One region of the Undibacterium sp. Xuan67W genome, then DNA from elsewhere that is predicted to be linked to it. Evidence: predicted binding sites of a transcription regulator. Region 1 holds the regulator's gene; each other region holds the start of a gene.
The links. Region 1 encodes sigma-54, which starts transcription at its own class of promoters, with help from an activator protein. Its sites were predicted from a motif close to TGGCANGNAANCTGCTTT; they were not measured.

Region 1 (5,613 bases):
CGACATTCCACAGAAAATGCGGTTGCCAAAGCGTCGGCAGTGAAGCTGATGATTTTTGATGTTGATGGTATTTTGACCGACGGCAGCCTGCATTTTGGTCCCGACGGTGAAGTCATGAAGACCTTTAATGTCCTTGACGGGCAGGGCATCAAGTTATTGCAACAGGCCGGGATCCACACCGCGATAATCAGTGCACGACAGTCCGCCATCGTCGCGAGGCGTGCTGCTGATCTTGGGATCACGCATGTTAAGCAAGGTATGCACGACAAAAAGACGGCGTTTCTGGAGTTGATTTCTGAGTTGAATCTGTCACCGGAGCACTGTGGTTTTATTGGCGACGATGTCATCGATCTGCCCGTGTTGACTAGAGTTGGCTTTGCTGCCAGTGTGCCGAACGGGCATGACGAGGTCAGAGCAAGGGTTCACCATGTGACAAAAGCGACTGGCGGTGCTGGCGCGGCGCGTGAAATTTGCGATTTCATTTTACGTGCACAAGATAAATACGAATCAGCACTGGCGACTTATCTCACATGAAATATGCATTTTCCTTAGACCGTTTTCGTATCTGGCTGGCTGTTGCTGTGCTGGCGATGATTGCGCTTGGCAGTTTCTGGGTATTAGAGGTATTGCGGCGAAATGATGATGAGGGCAATTCGCGTTCTTCGGCCCGGAGTGAGCCTGATTATTATGTAGAGAAATTTAATTTCATTAAATTATCGAACGATGGACAGGCAAATTTCCACGTCGCAGGTGACCGGTTGACGCATCATCCTCGTTACGATAACTTTGAAATTCAACAGCCACGTATTAACAGCTTTGACGAAGACAAAACCCCGGTCACAATTCGGGCGGATAAGGCAGTTGTTGAGCAAAAAAACTCGCAAGGACAAGCATCACAGCAGACGCCGAGAGAGAGTGATGAAATTCATTTGTATGGCAACGTGAATATAGAGCGCCCCGATAGTGCAACGGCAAAATTCATGCGATTGCAAACCGAATATCTGTTGCTGCTACCGGATGTGAATACGATGAAGACGGATAAAGCCGTCGCCTTATACACAGAAAGATCAGAGACGCATGCGATTGGCATGATCGCGAACAATGCGACACAGGAAGTGCAGTTGCTCAGCAAAGTTCACATGCTCATCGATCGTCCGCATTCTAAGCGGACATCAACTAACTAATCACGATGGAGAGCAAATAATGCGCTTTCAATATAAAGAAATGAGATGCCTGAGTCATTGTGCCATGCTGGTGATCGGCATTTTTTTCATGCCACCTGCAGCATTTGCGGAAAAGGCTGATAGCTTGAAGAAGACAGCAATCAGCGCTGAACACCTGACTTCAGACGGGAAAAAAAGTACCTCAACGCTGCTTGGCGAAGTCATTCTGGTACGCGGTACGTTGCTGGTAAAAGCCGATCGTGCCGTTGTGACAGAGGCAGCTGACGGACACCAGACATCGGTTCTGTATGCCAATGCTGGCGGTCGTGTGTCGTTCCGTCAAAAGCGCGATGGTGGCCCTGATTTATGGGTTGACGGCTATGCCGATAGAGTTGAATACGACGATAGATCCGAGTTGGTGAAATTTATTTCCAAGGCGAAGATTCGCTATCTGGACGGTAAAAATGTAACCCAGGAACAGGAGGGCGAATACCTCTCCTACGATAGCATCAATGATGTCTTCGTTGCGACTAACAGCTCGTCTGGAAAACAAGTCCCTGGCGGTGGTCGTGTTACTTTGATTTTAGAACCTAAAGCCGATAAGCAAACCAAAGAATAAGATGAGCACTTTATTGATCAAAGGTTTGCAAAAGCGTTACGGTGCGCGCCAGGTAGTGCGCGATGTGTCGCTTGAAGTAAAGAGTGGTGACGTTGTCGGTCTGCTAGGACCGAACGGTGCGGGCAAAACCACATCGTTTTATATGATCGTCGGACTGGTCCCCTCTGATGCCGGTGAGATCAATGTGGATGGTGTGGATATCTCCCGCTTGCCGATCCATCAACGTGCCGTTCTCGGCTTATCATATTTGCCGCAAGAGGCATCGGTATTTCGTAAACTGACGGTCGAGGACAATATCCGTGCGGTGCTGGAGTTGCAAAAGGATGAGCAGGGCAAGTTTCTGAATTCAGCCGAAATTGAGAAACGTCTGGATACATTGCTGGCCGATTTGCAGATTGAGGGCATACGTGAGAATCAGGCGCTTTCGTTGTCTGGCGGTGAACGTCGCCGGGTAGAAATTGCCCGGGCACTGGCAACGAATCCTCGCTTTGTGTTGCTGGATGAGCCCTTTGCAGGTGTTGATCCGATTGCGGTGATTGAGATTCAGCGCATCGTACGCTTCCTGAAAGAACGCGGTATTGGTGTGCTGATTACCGATCATAATGTGCGCGAAACTCTGGGCATTTGCGATCACGCTTACATCATCAATCAAGGTGCGGTGCTGGCGAGTGGCAAGCCGGAAGATATCATCACGAATGAATCCGTACGCAGGGTTTATCTGGGAGAGCATTTCCGCATGTAGCGGGAAGCGAGATGATGATGAAACAAAGCCTGCAACTACGTACCTCACAACACCTAGCGCTTACGCCGCAATTGCAGCAATCAATTCGTCTTTTGCAGTTATCCACGCTGGAATTACATCAGGAGCTGGAAAATCTATTAACTGATAATCCCATGTTAGAGCGGGTTGATGACCCCATGGATAATGCAGTGCGATTGCTGGCCGATGGCGCAATTAGCACGACAAGCAATAATTCAGAATCTGAATTTGCAGTACAGGAAGTCGGTGCCGAGACTACCGCTCCAGTTGCTGACAGCAGTGATAACACGGAAGTTGCTTCATCTGCGGATAGCACCAGCGCCAACGAAGAAGAGTGGAGCTTTGATGATGTGCCGCTAGGCAGTAAGTCCTCAGAGGAAGAAGATGGACGTCCGCAATTAGAAGCTGCGCAAACCAGTTTGCGCGATCATTTGCTGGAACAGATGCGGCTGAATATTCGCGAACCGCGTGATCGTGCTTTAATTGAACTGATGATTGATGCGCTGGATCCCAGTGGTTATCTCATGGAGACCTTGGATGAAATTCATGCGAGTTTGCCACTTGAACTATGTGTAGAACCAGAGGAATTATCTTTCGCATTAACGATGCTGCAAAGCTTTGATCCTGCCGGGGTTGGTGCGCGCACCCCATCGGAATGTCTGGCTCTGCAAATCAAACGCTTACCTAAGATTCCCTTCGTAACGCGTCGCCTGGCGCTGAAGATTGTTGAAGAACACATCACGTTGTTTGCACAGCGAGATTTCAATAAACTGAAAAAAATTCTCAATTGTGATGATGAAGATTTGCGCGAGGCGCAGGTAGTGATTCGCCAGTGTAATCCTAAGCCAGGTGCGGATTTTGCAGCGGCTTCATCAGACTATGTCGTCCCTGATGTAATTGTCAGAAAATCAGCGAACGGCTGGCAGGTTTTGCTGAATCAGGATGTCATGCCCAAGCTCCGCGTCAATAGTATGTATGCCAACATCATGAAACAAAATCGTGGTGACGGGACGATGGGATCGCAGTTGCAGGAGGCGCGCTGGCTGATCAAAAACATGCGACAACGCTTCGATACCATCTTGCGCGTTGCACAAGCGATAGTTGAAAGACAACGTAATTTTTTCACCCATGGTGCGGTTGCGATGCGCCCTCTTGTTTTGCGCGAAATTGCTGATACACTAGGTTTACACGAGAGTACTATTTCTCGTGTAACGACTCAGAAATACATGCTTACCCCGCATGGTATGTTTGAGTTGAAATATTTCTTCGGTAGCCATGTCGCGACGGAAACGGGGGGAGAAGCATCTTCCACCGCGATACGTGCACTCATCAAGCAGTTGATAGGAGCAGAAGACCAGAAAAGCCCACTCTCTGATAGCAAAATTGCAGACATGCTGGGTGAACAAGGCATGGTCATTGCGCGACGCACTGTTGCCAAATACCGTGAAGCCCTAAAAATTCCTCCAGTAAGCCTGCGCAAATCCTTGTAATGAACACCTGTAATTTAGTCTTGTAACTAAGCCTTGAAATTACGTTTTGTATTGCTATATATAATTTAGCTCGATGCATCAGAGCAAATGCTGAAGAAATTTATAGCGAGTAACATCACCATAGGAGCGTAGTATGAATCTCACCATCAGTGGACATCACCTCGAAGTAACTCCTGCAATACGTGAACATGTACAAAACAAGCTTGAGCGCATCAGGCGACACTTCGATCAAGTCATTGATATCGCCGTCATTCTGACGGTAGACAAGCTCCGGGAAAAGGAAAAACGGCATAAAGCAGACATCAATCTGCACATCAGTGGTAAAGATATCCACGTAGAAAGCCTGGCACACGACCTCTACGCTGCGATCGACCTCCTCATCGATAAACTGGACAGACAAGTCATCAAACACAAAGACAAAATTCAAGATCATCAGCACGACGCCATCAAACATCTGCCAGACCCGGCGTCGGTGTGAGTCATCAAGTCCGGTGTTCGTAGCCGGTACAATAAAAAGGACGCGTCAAGCGTCCTTTTTCGTTGGATACACGTTGAGTACACAAAACGAACGGTGGCTTATAACCATCGACATCGAATCCACAGGCTGGATGCGGCTTCCAGAAGCTTTTTGCCCCAGAAACCCCACGGGATATGCGGATTGGGTTTTGTTAACGTCTAAAAACTCTTTAACCGATATGTCATGGAATCGCTTACTCCTACATTTTCTCAGTGTCTCTGTGGTGAGAGGTCTTAGTTTTTGCGTAAATCCTAATGATATAGAGATTGTTTATACGGCTAACTTCTGCCCGTGAAACCGATAGTGTTCCTGGGTAAATAAATCGATCCCGCATTGCAGGTTCTCTACCCAGTCCAGAAAAGCATGAATTGCTTCTCGCCCGACGAAATAACGTCCGTGCTGCGGTACCATCATCGCAATATCCATACTTCTGACCATGTTTGCCCACAAACGGCAGACTTTATTTGACACCATGTAACGTTGATGAAACCCCCGCATGGCTGGTAACTGATCTAAAAATTCCTCCTTTGTCGTGATGGGTTGACTGACATCACGTGCGTCTACCATTGATGCCCCCATATCACCTGAGAACAAGATTTTGGAGCGGCTATCGTAGAACTGAAAGTTACCTTCGGCATGCAAGAAATGTGCGGGAACAGCATGAATAGTCGTAACACCCATAGGAATAGGCATACCTTCGTCCGGGATGCCGACAATTCTGCCGTCTGAGCGGTTCAGATTGCAAAAATGCGGTACAAAACGCGACCATAGCTGCGATACATAGAGCTGGCATTCCGTACTGAACAACCACTTATCCAGAGCGCCGATGATGTCCGGATCCTGATGTGATGCAAAAAGGTATTTGAGATTTTTCTTGGGTAAATAGCGTTGCACCGCTAATACCAGGCTGTTATAGGTAATATTGCCAGACGGATCAAGCAGGGCACCTTGTCCGTCTGACACAATCAAAAATTGGTTCGCTTGTACCGCGTTATCGCCGGCATCCTTGACGAGATCATTGAATATCAGACAGATGTGATGAGCGTCTTTATATAATTCTATGG
Region 2 (5,613 bases), on a different contig from region 1:
TTTGTCGCCAAAACTCGGCCCTATCGCTGAATGGGGCCTCGACATCGAGCGTAAGCAATTGAAAGTCGTCAATACTGAGAAGTTTGAAACCAACGTGCCTGGTATTTTCGCAGTCGGTGACATCAATACTTATCCAGGTAAAAAGAAACTGATTCTGTCAGGATTCCATGAGGCAGCGCTGGCGGCGTTCGGTGCGGCACCGTATATTTTCCCTGAAAAGAAAATCCACATGCAATACACGACGACGTCACCAAAACTGCACAAGATCTTGGGTGTAGAAACACCGGTCTTCGACTAAGTCTGACATCTTCATCAAAAACCGCAGCCTGTGCTGCGGTTTTTTTATGTCCGGAAAGTGTCTAAACCAAGCTCTGCACGGTGGATTGAATTGATATCTGACTATCTACCTAAATATCCACCTGAACAAAATTGAAGACGTCTGAACATGTCTGAATATTTCTCATCACTCATTTGGAGAAATTCTGAGATGCTGTCGCACAACAAGACTAGCTAGCAGGGAAAAATATTTCCTTGTTTTAAGATTAAAGATTTAACAGTAATTTACATCGTGGCAACAGCGATTTGGCTACAGCTGCGACAAAGTTTTAAATCTGGTTTATGATGCATTGCAACAAGCTAGACTACTTTTTCTAATCTTGAATTGATACACCTATCCGAAAGACACGATTATGCTCTATCAACTTCATGAACTGAACCGCGCTTTTCTGAACCCGATGACTCAATGGGCAGAAGCATCATCGAAGCTATTTACCAATCCTGTTTCTCCTCTGGCGCACTCTCCTTATGCACAGCGTATCGCTGCGGGTTATGAGTTGCTGTTCCGCCTCGGTAAAGATTACGAAAAACCAGAATTCGGCATCACCACAACCACCGTCGACAAACAAACGGTAGAAGTTGTGCAAAGTACTGCTGTGATCAAGCCATTTTGCAAACTGCTGCATTTCAAAAAGAATTTGCCTGAAAAAGAGCTGAGCAAACTCAAGCAACCAACTGTCTTGCTGGTTGCGCCGCTGTCTGGCCATCATTCAACATTGCTGCGCGACACCGTACGCGGACTGTTGCCGCAACATGATGTGTATATTACCGACTGGACAGACGCGCGGATGGTGCCGCTTAGCGAGGGCACCTTTCATTTGCATGATTACATCTACTATGTTCAAGATTTTATTCGCTTGCTCGGCCCAGATGTACACGTCATTTCTGTATGCCAGCCAACGGTACCGGTACTTGCCGCGATCTCTTTGATGGCAACCGCCAAAGACCCGAAATTGCCAAAAACGATGACCATGATGGGTGGTCCGATTGATCCACGTAAATCACCGACACAAGTCAATAATCTTGCCACCGAAAAGAAATTTTCATGGTTTGAAAATACCGTCATCTACAGCGTGCCAGCCAATTACCCAGGCTATGGCCGCAAAGTATATCCAGGCTTCTTGCAACACACCGGCTTCGTCGCCATGAACCCTGATCGCCATGCGCAAAGTCACTGGGATTTTTACCAGCATCTGGTACAAGGTGATGACGAATCAGCGGAGCAGCATCGTAAATTCTACGATGAATACAATGCAGTTCTCGATATGCCAGCAGACTACTATCTGGAAACGATTAAAACCGTCTTTCAGGAATTTAATCTGCCTAAAGGCACATGGGAAGTCGAAGGCAAATTAGTGCGCCCACAAGACATTAAAACCGTTGCCCTATTCACTGTCGAAGGCGAACTCGATGACATCTCAGGTGCTGGACAAACGCAGGCCGCACATGATCTGTGCAGCGGCATACCGGCCAAGATGAAACAGGATTTCGTCGCACCTGGTTGTGGTCACTATGGGATTTTCTCCGGTCGCCGCTGGCGCGAAATTATTGCACCGAAAATCGGCGCGTTCATTCAGGAACACCGTTAATCTTCCACTTCAGCCAATGATGCTCGGAAATTAGCTTGCGATGCTCTGATTCACCGCAAGCACTCACAAAAAAACCGCTTAAGCCTAAGCGGTTTTTTTATTTAGTGGATCAAATACTGTTATTTGCCAGCACGCCCTCTGAGTGGATCAACCTTTTTTGCGACGTTTGCCAACCAATGCCAGCACGCCCAGACCCAGGCCGAATAACAATGGTGTTGCAGGCAAAGGAATTGCCTGCGCATTACTGACATTGGTGAACACGAAGTTTTCGTCATGGTAGTTGTAATCGCCACCGTTTCTCAAATCCTCAAAAGCCACATAAACACCTGCCGGTATCGCGATATCTCCAGCGTAAGAACTCGAGTAAATATGATTGACGCCATCAGAGTTCAGTGATTTTTGTGAGAACCAGGTATCGCCGTTATTCAAGACATTCAGACGGAACACCAGACTATCGCCTGCATTCACCGTGCCGAAGTTCAGCATTTGCCCATATACCGACGTGTGATTATTCAAACCGCTAATACCTGTATCAACACCATTCACCAGTAAGCTCAAGGTATTCGTGTAACCTGCGGTCGAATCAGCAAAATAAGCTAAGACATCGCCAGTCGTAGTAGCAACGAAACTATAGAGTGTTGGATTTGGCGTACCGCTGGCACCATATGCCGTTGGTACGGCAGATGCGCTAGAAGCAACACCTAGACTGATGACTAAGGCAGCAAACAAAGACTTGAGATTCATGTGATTTCCTTTAAGGAATTGGCGAAAAATTGAGTGAACAGCACTACATGCATTCACGTATTGCAAATTCCATTCCATATTCCCTCCGAAATCATTATTACCACTCCTCACTGAAAACGACCGTTCTCCATCTAATCCGATAGCCTAGTTTCAAACACGCCATCAATGACATCGCCAAAATACTGACAATCGCTTAAAACTCAACACTGGCATGCCTTAGCACACGATGAGCATCATTTATTGGCGATTACCAAGACAGCATTTATTCATATTTTTTAAATTGTGTTTGATTAAAAAACACGTATCTTTTTCTGTACAGCAACGATCGAGCAGCGCCAGCCAAGACATAAAAATATTGCTTTAAAGAGAGTAGTCTGACTGACTGTAAATAAATCCGACAGCCGCTCATCCTCCGGCTCAACTTAAGACCCAACAGAGTAAGTGCCGCTCGACTGTCCTCACAGCAACAGCAATACTGCCCGACAAGTTGCTGTTTCAAGGATAATAGGCATCTTCGCTATTCCATAGAAAAAGCACGTGTTACCCACCCTCGCAGACCAATTAGAAAATTTGCTACCGCAAACGCAGTGCACCAAATGCGGCTATCCTGCCTGCCGTCCCTATGCCGAGGCAATTGCTGAGGGTAACGCGAATTACAACCAATGCCCCCCTGGTGGGCAAGAGGGCGTCAATCGCCTCGCGCTGCTCTTGGGCAAACCCAGTATTCCTCTCGATATCAGTCACGGCCTGGAACGCGTCCGACCCGTCGCGGTAATCGATGAAGCGTACTGCATAGGGTGCACGCTGTGTATTCAAGCATGTCCCGTTGACGCAATACTTGGCGCGGCAAAGCAAATGCACACCGTATTGCCGTCACTCTGCACTGGCTGCGACCTCTGCGTCGCCCCCTGCCCGGTCGACTGCATTAGCATGGTCGATGTCACACCGGGTAAAACGGGCTGGAATGCGTGGACTCCAGATCAGGCGGATCAGGCTCGTCAGCAATTTCACACACGTGAATTGCGATTAAAAAGAGAAGCTCAAGAAAATGATGACAGGCTCGCCGCCAAAGCGGTAGCAAAACTGGCTGCCTTAGACGACGAGCCTGAGTTAACCGCCGCATTAAGCGCCGCAGAAATTGCAGAGCGCGATCGCAAAAAAGCGATCATCGCCGCTGCCATCGAGCGCGCCCGTCTAAAAAAACTTGATGCCGACACGGATAAGAACAAGCCATGAACAAACTAAAACGCCATGAAATTTTTAGTCGCTTGCAAGCGCAAAATCCGCATCCGACTACCGAGCTGGAATACACAAGTCCGTTCGAATTATTGATTGCCGTATTGTTGTCCGCACAAGCCACCGACGTCTCCGTCAACAAAGCAACACGCAAACTCTATCCGGTTGCCAATACACCGGAAAAAATCCTGGCACTCGATGTAGACGGGCTGATTCCGTATATTCAAACGATAGGATTATTTCGCACCAAAGCAAAAAATGTGATTGCTACCTGCAAGATCCTGATTGATCAGCACGGCAGTGAAGTACCGAAGGACCGCGAGGCATTAGAAGCACTGCCCGGTGTCGGCAGAAAAACCGCGAATGTCGTCCTGAACACCGCCTTTGGCGAGCCAACGATTGCGGTAGATACACACATCTTCCGCGTCTCTAACCGCACAGGAATTGCACCCGGTAAAAACGTCGATATCGTCGAAGAGAAGCTGCTCAAGTTTGTGCCTGATGAATTTAAACTTGATGCCCATCACTGGCTGATTCTGCATGGTCGCTATACCTGCCTTGCGCGCACCCCCAAATGCTGGAACTGCATGATCGCCGATCTCTGCGAATACAAACAAAAAACGCCCTTACCAAAGGGCGCTTAAAACTAAATTGTATTTAATTTAATTTGGCGTAACACCACACAACACCATATCCCATTTACAACAGCAGAATGTGCCCGGCTAATGCGGGCACAGCGATCCGTCAGACGATCTTACATGCCTCATCAAAACTCAAGCGTGGCGAGCGCGGAAATACTTTGTCTGCATCCCCATAACCGATATTGCAAATGAAATTCACCTTCACTGATGTACCGGTAAAGAATGTCCCATTCAGTTTTTCCGGATCAAAGCCAGACATAGGGCCGCAATCAAGCCCAATCGCACGCGCAGCCAGCATCAGATATGCGCCTTGCAACGACGAATTACGGAAAGCCGTCGCATCGATCAAAGGCTGGTTACCGACAAACCAGGAACGTGCATCTGCATGCGGAAAAATTTTTGGTAACTGCTCGTAAAATTCCATGTCCATACCAATGATCGCCGTCACTGGAGCTGTCTTGGTTTTTTCCACATTACCCGGTGCCATGCAGTCGAGCAATTTAGCTTTTTCTGCGGCACCTTTCACAAAAATCACGCGGGCCGGAGAGCAGTTCGCCGAGGTAGAACCCCACTTCATCAAATCATACATCTGCTGTAATTGCGCATCGCTGACAGGCTTATCCTGCCAAGCATTATGCGTACGTGCAGTGGTGAACAAAGTATCCAGATGTTATTGAGTCAGCATGATGAAATCTCCAGGTGGGGTTAAGCTGCGGATCATACCTGAAACTGTCAATGCGTTCACAAACTCGCCTACCGGTGAGAGTAACTCAAGGTGGACTATCGGGACACGAATGGGCGGCTATTTGCAGAGCCGAGTACAATACGCGCATCCCGGATTTTGAGTTTTACCATGTTCACACCTAGCCAACACGATGTACGCCGCTTCTTCTGCGAAACCTACCGCAAATCGACTGCCAGAGAAATCCTGACACCATTAGAAAGCATCGCTGCCGACTGGTTGAATCAACATCCCGAATACCATTCGATTCTGGGCGACCTTGATGCCGCACTAGCCGCCGATTACAGCGTTGATCAAGGGCAAACTAATCCTTTCCTGCATCTGT
Region 3 (5,613 bases), on a different contig from region 1:
ATTTCCTGATGTCGTTTGTTACACTGTGATGCCGATTCACCTGTTTATCACTTCTCTATCTACGTGTCCTATACCGCATTTTTTCTCGTCATTCTCGCTGGACTCATACATGCACTCTGGAATATCGCCGCCAAAAAAGCGGGCGGTGATGTGCGCTTTGCCGGATTCACCAGTCTCATCATGATGCTGGTGTGGGCACCTGTCGGCATCTATGCGGGCTGGAATGTCGTGCCCACCTGGGGTTGGCTTGAATGGGGCTTTGTGACTGCCAGTGGTATCCTTCATGTGCTGTATTTCATCACACTACTACGCGGTTATCGCAAAGCGGAGCTGACCGTGGTTTATCCGCTGGCACGCGGATTTGGTCCGCTGCTGTCGTCGACAGCAGCGATTCTGCTCCTGGGAGAAAAAGTATCCCTGACCGGTGGTCTTGGAATCATGGCCGTGGTTGGCGGCGTATTTCTGATTGCGGGGGGACCTAAACTGTTTCGCTCAGTCAGCGATCACGCCCAGCATGCCCGAGTGCAAAAAGGCATTGTCTACGGCCTGCTGACGGGTTTGTTCATTGCGGCTTATACCGTACTCGACGGATATGCCGTCAAGGTTATCCTGATATCGCCAATTCTGATCGATTATGTGGGCAATTTTATCCGCGTTGCTTTACTTACACCTGCTTTGCTACGCGATCGTCAGGCGCCCCAGGCATCATGGAATCGCGAATGGAAATACGCACTGATCGTCGGTGTGATCAGTCCGGTGTCGTACATGCTAGTGCTGTATGCGATGCAGAATGCGCCACTCAGTCACGTGGCACCGGCGCGTGAGGTATCGATGCTATTCGCCGCTCTGATCGGCGGACATTTGCTCGGTGAAGGAGATCGTGTGCAACGTATTATCGGTGCCTTGTGTATCGCCGCCGGTGTCATTGCCCTCGGAAATTTTTAATAAGAAATCGCCGGATACACAAAGCCCACAAAATGAATAGCGTTGACCAGAAAATGCAAAATGATTGCCATCGCTATGGCACCTGAGCGTTCATATATCCGGCCATATCCGACACCTGCCAACGTCGCGACCACGATCAGTCGCCAGCCCCCCCACGCATGCGCCAGACCAAAGAGCAACGCGGCGATGCCGATGCAGAACCAGCGATGTTTTGGCAGCAGTGAGAGCAATCCCTGTTGCACGCCGCCGCGAAAAAACGCCTCCTCCGCCAGGCAGGTGAAGAACAAATTCACGCCTAAAAAAGCCCACGCGCTCGCTGACCACTTCCACTGCGGCAGCGTCAGGCCAATTCCCACAGCAATGATAAATACCCCGGTCAAGCTTGTTAATATCAGGCGCCACAGGCCGGGATTGCGCCAGATCGCACCGCGCCGGCTCGCATCGTCTCGACAAAATACTGCTAGCATGACTAAGCCCGCGATTGCTTTATCCAGATGCAAATAAAATGGCTTGGATTCAGTGCCTGTGAATACACTCAATTCGGGTAAAGCGATATCAGTAAAACCTGGCAGTTTATGCATTGCCAGCAATAATCCGATCAAACCAGTTAGCATCATCAGGAGCTGACGTCTTGCTCCAGTGGTTTGCAGTGCGGCACATCCAACGGCGCTCATCACCATGATGAACAACAAACCGAACAGCGTGATATATGATGCAACAACCGCCCACGCTATTGTCAGCACAAACATGCCCATCCATACGCGTGGGCCAGGTAAGCAAAACCACGCCATCGCAGTAGAGCAGAATAAATAAAAAATTACCGGCATAGATTAACAACAGGCATTAATTGATTTCAAAAAACAAGCAGCAACAAAAAAGAACGGCAGAAAGGGGCAACAATTTGAGGTAGTGCACATTGTCATAAAGCCCTAAAAATCACAAGAAGCAGGACATGGATTTAACCTTGGTTTTCTATTGGAGTATTGACAAGCGAACCTCCGTCCGGATGAAACCGTTCACATCAAACCGCGTACCTCAGCCGAGCTGAAAAAAATAAAAATAAATCAGCTTGCTGTGAGAGAACTGAGTTCTACCGGCAACTTGTAACGTCGAACATTCTTACAAGGTACTATGTTGTTAGCAAATAGGAATTAAAATATCTTAGCAAAATCAAGCACTTAGTAAAACTGGTATAAATTATGCAATGCGTGTTGAGCGCCCGCCGTTTTGACAGGCGTAGATCCTTTTAATTCCCAATGGAGATACTATGTCCAACGCAATATCAAAATTATTTGCCGGCCTGGCGCTGGCGATCACCTGTCTTTCGGCCAACGCCTACGTCGTCGGTGGTGCTGCCAGCTCCCTTATTCCCAGTAGCGGTAACTGGGCCTGGAACGGGTCCTACATGACTGGCTTTCGTGGTGCATTAGAGAACGCTGCCAACTTTGGTCCTGCCGGTATCGTCAATCGTACGATTACCACAACCGACCTCACTGCAATCAATAGCAGCACGCTGGCGGGCGTCGATATGTTTGTCGGAACCTGGATTGCCGATAGCGAAGGCTCCAGTTTTTCTGCAGCGATCATGAATTATTTCCTCGGCGGCGGCGATCTGTTCCTGTTGCAGGATGATTCCAATCATGACATTTTGGGGACCACTTTAGGGATGAGCACGACTGGCAGTACCGGCTCCGTCTCTAATGGCGGCGCACCGTTGTTTAACGGCCCATTCGGTAATGCGACCAATGTCCAGCAGTTTTATGCAGTCGGTCAATTAGACGAGTCCGCCATATTGGCGCACAATGGTCATGTAGGCGGTCGCAACGTTGAGAACCAGGTGACATCAGCGTTCTGGCATGCAGGTGAATATGCACCGGGCTCCGGATCCCTGTTTATCATTGCCGACATTGACATGATTGCGACGACCAATTTATGCGGTCAGCCACTCTGCGGCGCCAGCTACGCTCCGCTCAATAACAACGGTATCTATGCATTGAATACATTTAGTTTTTTACAGCAAAACGGCGGCAATCCTATTCCGGAACCGGCCAGTATTTTATTAGTAGGAAGCGCGTTGGCAATCCTTGCAGCACGTCGTCGTAAAGGGTAACTAAAGGGTAATAAATCATACAATCCAGATCCGTTCTCGACAAAGCCCGGAAAAAAAACTAAAGCTCCCTCGGGAGCTTTAGTTTTTTTACGTTGGTGATTGTCGGGTTATCTCAGGTTTTGTATCATCCAGATCGCTTGGTCATATAAATCACGCGCGGGCATGGCGCTTTATCGTTTTTCTGAGGGCACCAAAATGACACCGTGATCGACCAGCGGCGGCAAGAAATTTCTATCAGATCCGGCGCGTCGCCCATTCCCATATTGCAGGTTGATTCCAGCGCAGCATCCAGCAAGTTCCCCTGAAAATAGCCATAGCGACTTATTTTTTGTATGGTCTCGTAGGCGAGTCCGGGCTCTACCGTACCGGGTCGCATCATCAGCGCTCTCTCTTGCAGTGGCACCGTGGTTTCCAGTTCGGCACGGCTACAACTCCACTGCCCCTGATCGCGCACGCATTGGGCAACGTAGTACAAGGACTGTCCTTTAAGCTGGGCATGCGGTAGACATTTCACATCGGCAAAATTCGCATTCGCTGCGCGTGGCTCAAATGATCGTGCGTCAATGTCTGCCACACCGACCTGATATTTTTTGACACAGACCACCTGCTCCAGCAAGAGTCGCTCATTCAGGGGGAGCTTGACCGGAAATGTCTGATCTGTCTGACCATTCGCTTGTGCCAGCCCGACCGGCAAAGCATAGACCAGCGAAGTCAGCATGATCCAGATGAAGCGTATCGTAAGTGCGGTCGCAGTTCTTGATTGCATGGACGAATCATCAGTAGCGTGTGTTTTCATCGTAGAAAAACTTATTCCTGGATTATGATGTTTGCTGGCTAGGTAGCGAATAAACATCGGACAGAGACCGGATTTTTCCTTGCACCGTTCAGATGACTAACGTCGCTCAGATTGCTTAGATTGTATAACGGTATTGTCATGGGTAAAAAACAACAACCGCAATCTCCATGCGGGTTTGCAGCCAAATTGACTCAGTAGCCCGCATCAGCGTTGCGGTTTGGTAAAACAGTTTTACAAATTAACAGTCGATTACCTGCTGTAGTTTGCGTTATCCTTTGCATTAAATGCAATATTGACGCTTATATTTTAGGCAGACAACGATATGTCTGGTCGTGTTGTGTAAATTTGAAACGAAATTTGTTGTAAATACAGGGAGCGTTTGGACTGACTGGTATGGATAAGCACATCGTTTACACAAAGACCGCAAAAGGACTAACAGAAGCCATTGGTAAAACCAAGCTGCTGTCCCGCGGCCTACGTATGTTGCTGAGGGAGATTGATGGTAACGCGTCGGTAGGCGCGATTCAGGTCAATCTCGATCATTTGTCTGACAAAAAACTAGAGAAGGCGCTGGCGCAACTTCTCAAAGACAATTACATCCGCATTTTCGACACGCCGCGCCGTCCGCTGACGGATGTGCCCGCGAAAATTGCCAGCAAGGTGCCAACACCAGACGACATTGATTTTTCGACGATAGGCACCTTCCAAGAGTCGCTACTCCAGCTCACGATGAGCGCATTTTACAATGCCGTGGAGGCGCAGAACGCTGCCGATGCGATCGACAGCAAGGGTAACCCCAGTGCCGCTGCGGATATCCCGGCGGCCGCACCTGTTGCGAAAGAAGCACCACCCGCCAAATTGGATCCTGCTGTGCTAAGTCGCTTGCCAAAAGCGATCGCCGATATTGATCCGAATATTCAAGAGCTTGCTGAGTTCGTCGGACGCATGGAGATCGAGGCACGCGCCAAGCAAGACGCCAAAGAAAAAGCCCGCAAAAAAGCTGAAGAGGCGCGTCTTGCCAAGCTACAAGCACTACAAGAAGAACAGGCGCAAGCAGCCCGTGCAGCACAAGAACTTGAGGTAAAAAAAGCCAAAATCCGTGCCGATCTGGAAGCGCAGGCACAAGCAAAATTACAGGCCGAAACTTTAGCGAAAAAAAAGGCCGCTGAGGAAAAAGAAGCAAAAGAGTCCGCGCAAAAACTAGCGCAACAACAAATTCAAAAAGAAGCAGAATACAAAGCTAAAAAAGACGCTCAGGCTCAGGCGCTGCAACAAGCAGAAAAAGCCGCCCAGAAAAAAAAGCAGCGTGAGGCCGAAGAGCTGGCACTGAAACAGATACAACAGACGCAAGAACAAATCAAAGCACTCGAGCAAATCCATAAAGACGCTCGTTCCAAGGCAGAAGAGCATTCGCCAAAAGAGGCAGAACAACTGGCCCGGCACGTCGCCGAAGAACTACAGCGCAAGGTCGCACAGGCACGTGCCCGTATGGAAGCAGAAAAGAAAATTCTGCGCGAAGAAGAAACAAGAAAAGCCCGCGAACATGCCGATAAAGAAGCCCGGCAGCTCGCCGGAGAACATGCTCAGCGAGCGACTGAGCAGGCAGCTGCAGAATCAGCACGTCTCGCCCTGGAAAAAGAGCAGCAAACTCAACGCGAGCTCGTAGCCCGACAAGAAGCCGAGCTTGCAGCTAAAGTCGCAACTGAGGTCGCATCCAAGGTCGCAGCCGAGACCGCACGTCAGGCCGAGGAGCAACAGCAGC

Region 2: ACO0LE_RS07435 (DUF4114 domain-containing protein) is a predicted target of sigma-54. The motif match lies at 2,729-2,746, and genes of this name have one in related genera.
Region 3: ACO0LE_RS04550 (PEP-CTERM sorting domain-containing protein) is a predicted target of sigma-54. The motif match lies at 2,134-2,151, and genes of this name have one in related genera.

The regions. Positions count from the first base shown of each region.
Region 1 covers NZ_JBMPPN010000011.1:68,114-73,726, forward strand. The annotation lists gene ACO0LE_RS11660 (KdsC family phosphatase) at 1-534, shown strand, start outside; gene lptC (LPS export ABC transporter periplasmic protein LptC) at 531-1,184, shown strand; gene lptA (lipopolysaccharide transport periplasmic protein LptA) at 1,204-1,782, shown strand; gene lptB (LPS export ABC transporter ATP-binding protein) at 1,784-2,524, shown strand; gene ACO0LE_RS11680 (RNA polymerase factor sigma-54) at 2,542-4,032, shown strand; gene hpf (ribosome hibernation-promoting factor, HPF/YfiA family) at 4,166-4,510, shown strand; gene ACO0LE_RS11690 (MBL fold metallo-hydrolase) at 4,820-5,613, opposite strand, start outside.
Region 2 covers NZ_JBMPPN010000006.1:31,566-37,178, forward strand. The annotation lists gene ACO0LE_RS07425 (NAD(P)/FAD-dependent oxidoreductase) at 1-298, shown strand, start outside; gene ACO0LE_RS07430 (polyhydroxyalkanoate depolymerase) at 690-1,925, shown strand; gene ACO0LE_RS07435 (DUF4114 domain-containing protein) at 2,073-2,669, opposite strand; gene rsxB (electron transport complex subunit RsxB) at 3,207-3,905, shown strand; gene nth (endonuclease III) at 3,902-4,549, shown strand; gene ACO0LE_RS07450 (malonic semialdehyde reductase) at 4,650-5,213, opposite strand; gene ACO0LE_RS07455 (DUF1841 family protein) at 5,400-5,613, shown strand, end outside.
Region 3 covers NZ_JBMPPN010000004.1:10,865-16,477, reverse strand. The annotation lists gene ACO0LE_RS04560 (DMT family transporter) at 64-945, shown strand; gene ACO0LE_RS04555 (lysostaphin resistance A-like protein) at 942-1,772, opposite strand; gene ACO0LE_RS04550 (PEP-CTERM sorting domain-containing protein) at 2,213-3,055, shown strand; gene ACO0LE_RS04545 (hypothetical protein) at 3,180-3,821, opposite strand; gene ACO0LE_RS04540 (hypothetical protein) at 4,245-5,613, shown strand, end outside.